2 regions of the Streptomyces sp. NPDC037271 genome follow, and region 2 is predicted to be linked to the other one. Evidence: riboswitches for the same ligand, from Rfam matches in the RefSeq annotation. Region 2 holds a riboswitch; the other holds the start of a gene.

Region 1 (4,020 bases), on a different contig from region 2:
CAGGGGGGTGTTCAGAAGCGACATGCGGTCCGTGACTCCTCAGCCGGCGGTGAAGGCGGTGTACTCGTCGGCGGAGAGCAGGTCGGCCGGCTCGTCCGTGATCCGCACCTTGAACAGCCAGCCGCCCTCGAAGGGCGCGCTGTTCACCAGCGACGGGTCGTTGACGACGTCCTCGTTGACCTCGGTGACCTCGCCGGAGACGGGGGAGTAGAGGTCGGAGACCGACTTGGTCGACTCCAGTTCGCCGCAGGTCTCGCCCGCGGACACCGAGTCGCCGACCTCGGGGAGCTGGACGAAGACGACGTCACCGAGTGCGTTGGCCGCGTGCTCCGTGATGCCGACCGTCGAGGCGCCGTCCTCGGCGCCCGACAGCCACTCGTGCTCCTTGCTGTAGCGCAGCTGCTGGGGGTTGCTCATGGCCTGAATTCTCCTGTACGCGAGGGAGTGCTGGTGACGGGGGGCTGCTGGTGAAGGGGCTGCTGAAACCGCTGGTGAGCAGCGAGGACACGCGCGGGGCGACGAGGACACGCGCGGGGCGACGAGGGCGCCGCCGTCCGCCCGGTGTCTACTTCTGCCGCTTGTAGAACGGCAGCGCCACGACCTCGTACGGCTCGTGGCTGCCCCGGATGTCCACGCCCACACCCGCGGTGCCGGGTGCCGCGTGCGCGGGGTCGACGTACGCCATGGCGATCGGCTTGCCCAGCGTCGGGGACGGCGCCCCGGAGGTGACCTCGCCGACGACCTCGCCGCCGGCGACGACCTGGTACCCGGCGCGCGGCACCCGGCGGCCCTCGGCGACCAGGCCGACCAGGACGCGGGGCGGGTTCTGCTCGGCCCGGGAGGCGGCCTCGGTCAGCGCGGCGCGCCCGACGAAGTCGCCCTCCTTCTCGAACTTCACCACCCGGCCGAGCCCGGCGTCGAAGGGCGTCAGCGCGGTCGACAGCTCGTGCCCGTACAGCGGCATGCCCGCCTCCAGGCGGAGCGTGTCCCGGCAGGACAGTCCGCACGGGACCAGCCCGGCGCCCTCGCCCGCCCGGGTCAGCGCCTGCCACAGCCCGACGGCGTGCTCCGGCTTCACGAACAGCTCGAAGCCGTCCTCGCCGGTGTAGCCGGTGCGCGCGATGAGTGCCGGGACGCCGGCCACGGTGCCGGGCAGACCGGCGTAGTACTTCAGGCCGTCCAGGTCGGCGTCGGTCAGCGACGCGAGGATCGCCGGGGACTCGGGGCCCTGCACGGCGAGCAGCGCGTAGGCGTCGCGGTCGTCGCGCACCTCGGCGTCGAAGCCGGCCGAGCGCCCGGTCAGCGCGTCCAGCACCACCTGGGCGTTGGAGGCGTTGGCGACGACCATGTACTCCTGGTCGCCCAGGCGGTAGACGATCAGGTCGTCCAGGATGCCGCCGTCCTCGCGGCAGATCATGGTGTAGCGGGCGCGGCCCGGCTTCACGCTGCCGATGTTGCCGACCAGCGCGTAGTCCAGCAGGTCGGCGGCCTGGGGCCCGGTGACCGTGATCTCACCCATGTGGGAGAGGTCGAAGAGCCCGGCCCGGGTGCGCACCGCGACGTGCTCGTCCCGCTCGGAGCCGTAGCGCAGGGGCATGTCCCAGCCGGCGAAGTCGGTCATCGTCGCGCCCAGCGCGCGATGCGTGGCATCGAGCGCGGTACGGCGGAGTTCGGTACTGCTCATCGGTCGTTCGTCTCCCAGGACAGGACGTGGCGAGGTCGATCCTCCCCATCTGTCATCGGAACCTGAGAGGTTCGTCACGGCCACCGGAGCGCGGTGGCCGGGACTTGCACCTTGGGTGGGGCAGCCCGTCGAGGGGCGGCCCGCTTTTCAGATGTGCCTCGCCCGCGCGGTAACGGGGCCTGAGAGATTCAAGGGAGGGACTTGCTCCTTCGGCGCCCCGGCGCGGCCGGGGACTCTCCCGCGCGGATTCAAACGGCCGGTATGCAGTTGGCGCCGCCATCATTGCACGCCCCGCCGATCCGTGGGCAGACCGATATCTGTAACCGGCTTGTGGCAGTAAGCGCACGAAAACGCGAGACCTGCGCATTACCTTCTCTTTACACTCGACGGGGATGGGAACTCGTGAACCGCCCCAGGGGAGGACGATCACGGTGAACAGGACCACGGCGTACGCCACCACCTCCGGTCTCGCGCTGCCCGAGCAGCCCGTCGCCCCGGCACCCCAGGCGTGCGCCGAGCTGCCCGCACCCGTCGTCCGCGATCTGCGGGACCGGGACGGCCGCAGCCCGCACGCCCTGCTCTTCGGACCCCGGGACCTGGTGGTGATCACCGGCCTGCCCGGCAGCGGGAAGTCCACGCTGATGGAGCGCACCGTGCGCGGACCGCGCATCGACTCCCAGGACACCCGGGACCGCTGGGACCGCCGCATGCCGCGCTTCGTGCCGTACGGGCTCTACCGCCCCCTCGTCCGCCTCGCCCACTACGCCGGACTGCGCAGGGCCCTGCGCTCCGGCGAGGGCGTCGTCGTGCACGACTGCGGCACCCAGGCCTGGGTGCGCGGCTGGCTGGCCCGCGAGGCCCGCCGCCGTGACGGCACACTCCACCTGCTGCTGCTCGACGTCGAGGCCGACGAGGCCCTGGCCGGCCAGCGCGAGCGCGGCCGGGGCGTGTCGCGGTACGCGTTCCTGCGGCACCGCTCGGCCAACACCCGCCTGCTGCGCGCGGTGACCGAGGGCACCCTGCCCGCCGGCTGCACCTCGGCGGTCCTCCTGGACCGGGCGGCGGCCAACACGCTCCGCCGTATCGCCTTCACGGGGTGACGCACCGTAGGGCCGCGGGGCCGAACGGGTTAGCCTTTCCCGTCACAGCAGCGGTACCAGGCAGGCGGTAGGTAGGCAGATGGACGTCCCGGCACAGGCGCAACACCCGTACGGCGGGTGGCCCGGCAACGAGCTGGAGGAGGTGTTGTCCGCCTCCCTCGGAGTGCCGGGCGCCGGCGGCCGGATCGTGGAGGTGCTCGGCCGCAGCTTCCTGTGGATCCCCCTGCCGAACGGCGGCGGCCCGCACAGCGGCTCCCTCGACCTGCCCTCCCTGGAGGTCGACGGCCAGGCCTACGTACCGGTCTTCAGCTCCGAGGAGCAGCTCCGCCAGGTGGCCGGCGCGCAGATGGCGTACACCGTCGCCCCCGCCGCGGAGTTCGCCCGCGGCCTGCCCCCGCAGGTCGGCATCGCCGTCAACCCGGACGGCGCGGTCGGCATCCCGCTGCCGCCGCCCGCCGTGGCCGAGCTGTGCCGGGCCGGCCGCACCCCGCTGGACGGACCCGCGTCCGGCGGCCGGGTCCGCCTCTTCGAGCCGGACTGGCAGGACGACCCGGTGGACTTCCTCACCGCCGCCTCCGCCGAGTTCGCCGCGATCGGCGTCGTCCGCACCGCCCGCCGCTGCATGGCCGCCGTCGAGACCGCCGACCCCGTCATGTTCGTCGGCGTCGAACTCACCCACTGGGAGGGTGACGCCCGCGCCCTCCCCCTGGACGCCCTGGGCCGGGCCCTGACCAGGGCTCCCCTGAAGTACCAGGTCAACCTGGTCCTCCTGGAGGCGGCCCAGGACCCGGTCTGCGACTGGATGCGGGCGAACGTCCGCCCGTTCTACGACCGGGACTTGTAGAACGCCGGTGAGGCCGACGCCGGTGAGGGGCGCGGGGCTCTGACATGTGCGGCTCCGCCGCGTGGGCGCGACAAGCCACAACGGCGCCGCAGACGCCGGACAACCGCACGCCCCGAGCTCATAGGAGCCCCCCGACCGGCGGAGCCTTAAGCTGGTTTCCACAACCGGGGAACTTCTCGAAGGGGCGATACGCGTGAGCGCCAGCGGCACCACGACCGGACAGGTCGAGCACATGCTGCGCCAGGTGACGCCCGGGCGCTACGACGCCTACGAGGCCCTGCTGCGCGCGCTCGCCACCCCCACATCCGGCCAGGTCTGGATGCTGCTCTGGCACGGCCAGGCCGGCTCCCCCGACGCCCAGTACGGGAACATGGAGGTCGACGGCTACGGCT
Region 2 (4,020 bases):
GGTGGTAGGCGCGTACGGCGAGCAGGCCGGCGAACTCGCCCTGCGACCCGGCGTTCGGCTGGAGCGAGACCTTGTCGTACCCGGTGACCTCGGCGAGCCGCTCCTCCAGCTCACGGATGAGCGTGAGGTAGCCCTGCGCCTGCGCGGCGGGCGCGAAGGGGTGCAGGGCACCGAACTCCGGCCACGTCACCGGCTCCATCTCGGTGGTCGCGTTGAGCTTCATGGTGCAGGAGCCCAGCGGGATCATGCCGCGGTCCAGCGCGTAGTCGCGGTCCGCGAGGCGGCGCAGGTAGCGCAGCATCGCGGTCTCGGAGCGGTACTGGTGGAAGACCGGGTGGGTCAGGAAGTCGTCGGTGCGCAGCCGGGCCTCGGGCAGCGTCTCCCCGGTCGCCGCGTCCAGCGCCTCGATGTCGCCCTCGACGCCGAAGGCGTTCCACACGCCGCCGACCTGGGCGCGCGTGGTGGTCTCGTCGCAGGCGAACGACACGTGGTCGGCGTCGACGAGGCGCAGGTTGATGCCGTTCTCCCGGGCGGCGTGGACGACCTCGGCGGCCCGGCCCGGCACCCGCGCGGTGACCGTGTCGAAGTAGGCGCCGTGCACGATCTCGACACCGCCGGCCGCGAGACCCGCGGCGATGACCGTGGCGTACCGGTGGGTGCGGCGCGCGACGGCCCGCAGCCCCTCCGGCCCGTGGTACACGGCGTACATGCCGGCCATGACGGCGAGCAGCACCTGCGCGGTGCAGATGTTGCTGGTGGCCTTCTCGCGGCGGATGTGCTGCTCGCGGGTCTGCAGGGCGAGGCGGTAGGCCTTGTTGCCGTCGGCGTCCACGGAGACGCCGACCAGGCGGCCGGGCAGGCTGCGCGCGAACTTCTCGTGCACCGCCATGTAGCCGGCGTGCGGTCCGCCGAAGCCCATCGGCACACCGAAGCGCTGCGTGGTGCCGATGGCGATGTCCGCGCCCAGCTCGCCGGGCGAGGTGAGCAGCGTGAGGGCGAGCAGGTCGGCGGCGACGGTGACGAGGGCGCCGAGCTCGTGCGCCCGGTCGATCACCGGCTTGATGTCGCGCACGGCACCGGAGGCGCCCGGGTACTGGATCAGGACGCCGTTGATCTCCCGCTCCGCGACCTCGGCCGGGATGCCCTCGCCGAGGTCGGCGACGACGACCTCGACGCCGGTCGGCTCGGCGCGGGTCCGTATCACGGCGATGGTCTGCGGCAGGGCGTCCGCGTCGACCAGGAAGAGGCCCTTCTTGTTCTTGCCCATGCGCCGGGAGAGCGCCATGGCCTCGGCGGCGGCGGTGCCCTCGTCGAGCAGCGAGGCACCGGAGGTCGGCAGGCCGGTGAGCTCGGCCACCATGGTCTGGAAGTTCAGCAGGGCCTCGAGACGTCCCTGGGAGATCTCCGGCTGGTACGGCGTGTACGCGGTGTACCAGGCCGGGTTCTCCATGACGTTGCGCAGGATGACCGGCGGGGTGAAGGTGCCGTAGTAGCCGAGGCCGATCATGGAGTCGAGGACCTGGTTGCGGTCGGCCAGGGAGCGCAGCTCGGCCAGCACCTCGGCCTCGGAGCGCGCACCGGGCAGGTCCAGCGCGTCGGCGTTCTTGATCACATCCGGCACCGCGGCGGCCGTCAGCTCGTCGAGCGAACCGTAGCCGACCTGCGCGAGCATCTTGGCCCGGGCCTCTTGGTCGGGGCCGATGTGGCGCTGCTCGAACGGTGCCGACTGTTCGAGCTCGGAGAGCGGAGTGCGATGGGCGGTCATTGCGGAGGCCTCCTGGTCTGACGACCTTCGAGGGGCACCACGGCGCGGGTACCCGGACGGCCTCCCCCTCTGTCATCTCGACCTGAGAGCTTCACCGGGGGCCCGAGGGCTCTCCCGGCTTTCACCGTCGGTGAGAGCGGAAGCCGTTGACGCCCGCCCTGCTTTCCAGAGTGACCTCGTCCGTGCGGTACGTGAGCCTGAGAGATTCCGGGGAGGATTTGCTCCTTCGGCGCCTCCGGTGGTGTCCGGAGGACTCTCCCGCACGGGGTCAGCAGCCGTTTGCCAGCGTACCAGCGAGGTCGCCGCACGGACTTCGAGTGGCCGACCGGCCATATGTGCTCTTTTGTAGTACTTACGGATGATTCGGCGGCTGGTGTGCGAGCCCAGTGCGACCCAATGGAGGGCCCCGTGCGTACCGACATCGACCCGCGCAATCTGATCGGCCGCAAGGCGTTCGACCGCAACGGCACCCGGATCGGCACTGTCGACGAGGTCTATCTCGACGACGCCACCGGGGTCCCCGAGTGGGCTGCCATACGCACCGGCCTGTTCAGCAGGGACGCCTTCGTGCCCCTGGAGCCCAGCGAGCTGGTCGAGGGCACCCTGCGCGTGCCCTTCGACCGGGCTCTGATCAGGGAGGCTCCCGACTTCGGCGTCGGCCGCCATCTCTCGCCGGAACAGGAACTCCAGCTCTACCACCACTACGGTCTCGACGTCGCCGCTCCTCCCCCGCTCCCCGACCACGACTTCGGCAGGCTGGCGGGCCAGGGCAAGGAGGAGAGCTGACGGCGGTCCGGTCCCACCGCGCCCTGCCCGCCCGGGCCCATCCGGAGGATCGTGGCGCAGACGCGGGCTCCGACCGCCCTCTCCGCCGCCCGCAGGACACGAGGAGCAACCCCACCGGCCCTGCCGACGCTCGCCGACACCCTCCCCCGCCTCCCCTTCCGTCTTCCGGCCGGCCCCCTCGGTCCCCCTCCCCGGCGCCGGTCGGCGGGCGCCGTCACGTCAGGTCCTGGCCGACGGCAGGACACGCGGGCCCCGCCGGGCCGGTCCGCGCGTCGGTGCCCGCGGCGAGGTCCGGGCCGCCCTCCGCGCCCGCCGGCCCGGACGCCCCGGGTCTTCGCGGCACGGGCGCGACCAGTGGCAGCGGATCCGCCGGTGCCAGGTCCGGGTCGTCCACCGGGAAGGTCCGTACCCGGCCGGTCTCCGAGTAGGGCGTCTCGAACCGCACGGTGACCCTCCCCAGTCCGCTGCCCTGCACCCACCCGTGCCCGTACTCCGCGTGCCGCACGTCGTGCCCCGCCGGCCACCGGCGCTCGGCGGGGGCCGGCCGGTGCTCCGCGGCGGGCTCCGGATCGGGTTCCTCGGCGAGCTCGTCGGCCCGGTCCCCCGCCGCCTGCGCGAAGAGGTCCTCCTGCGTGTAGTCGGCGAGTCCGCTGACGCCGACCCCGAGCAGCCGCACGCCGCCCGTGGTGTCCACGGAGTCCAGCAGCCGGGCCGCGGCCTCCCGCACCACACCCGGGTCGTCCGTGGGCCCCCGGAGGGTCTCGGAGCGCGTCAGCGTGGAGAAGTCGTACCTGCGTACCTTGAGCACGATGGTCCGCCCGGACAGCCCGGAGGCGCGCAGCCTCCGTACGCACCGGTCGGCCAGCCGCCCGACTTCCACACCGACCCGCAACCGGTCGTGGATGTCCACGTCGTAGGTGTCCTCGACGGACACCGACTTGGTCTCCCGCTCGGCCACCACGGGCCGCTCGTCACGGGCCAGGGCCATGGCGTAGAGGGCATGCCCGTGCGCCTTGCCCAGCAGCCGTACGAGCTCGTCCTCGCCCGCCTCGGCGATCTCGCCGACCGTGGTGATCCCGGCCCGCCGCAGGTGGTCTCCCGTGGCCGGGCCCACACCGGGCAGCGTCCGCACCGTCATCGGCTCCAGCATCGCCCGCTCGGTCCCCGGCGGGATCAGTACCAGCCCGTCGGGTTTGGCCTCCTCGGAGGCGATCTTGGCGAGCATCTTGGAGGCGGCGAGCCCCACGGACCCGGTGAGGCCGGTGACGGTGCGGATGTCCGTGCGCAGCTTCGCGCCGGCCAGCCGCGCCGACTCCGCGTCCCAGGCCGTCCCGCCGGCCTCCAGGTCCACGAAGGCCTCGTCCAGGCTCAGCGGCTCCACCAGGGGCGACAGCGCCCGCAGCAGCCGCATCACCTGCTCGCTGATCGACCGGTAGAGCTCGAAGCGCGGGACGAGGTACGCGGCGTTG

Evidence for each region. Region 2 has a riboswitch for glycine ahead of gcvP (aminomethyl-transferring glycine dehydrogenase). Riboswitches for the same ligand answer to the same signal wherever they lie in the genome.
Region 1: it holds a riboswitch for glycine, as region 2 does, so the genes downstream of both, gcvT (glycine cleavage system aminomethyltransferase GcvT) here and gcvP (aminomethyl-transferring glycine dehydrogenase) in region 2, are expected to answer to the same signal.

What each region holds. Positions count from the first base shown of each region.
Region 1 is NZ_JBVJVN010000016.1:124,247-128,266, reverse strand. Features, by position in the region: gene glyA (serine hydroxymethyltransferase) at 1-24, opposite strand, end outside; gene gcvH (glycine cleavage system protein GcvH) at 40-417, opposite strand; gene gcvT (glycine cleavage system aminomethyltransferase GcvT) at 566-1,684, opposite strand; glycine riboswitch at 1,724-1,841, opposite strand; glycine riboswitch at 1,842-1,935, opposite strand; gene ACZ7G3_RS25135 (AAA family ATPase) at 2,116-2,784, shown strand; gene ACZ7G3_RS25130 (enhanced serine sensitivity protein SseB) at 2,864-3,628, shown strand; gene ACZ7G3_RS25125 (enhanced serine sensitivity protein SseB C-terminal domain-containing protein) at 3,822-4,020, shown strand, end outside.
Region 2 is NZ_JBVJVN010000003.1:432,443-436,462, forward strand. Features, by position in the region: gene gcvP (aminomethyl-transferring glycine dehydrogenase) at 1-1,765, opposite strand, end outside; glycine riboswitch at 1,941-2,036, opposite strand; gene ACZ7G3_RS09770 (PRC-barrel domain-containing protein) at 2,174-2,551, shown strand; gene ACZ7G3_RS09775 (DNA polymerase IV) at 2,766-4,020, opposite strand, start outside.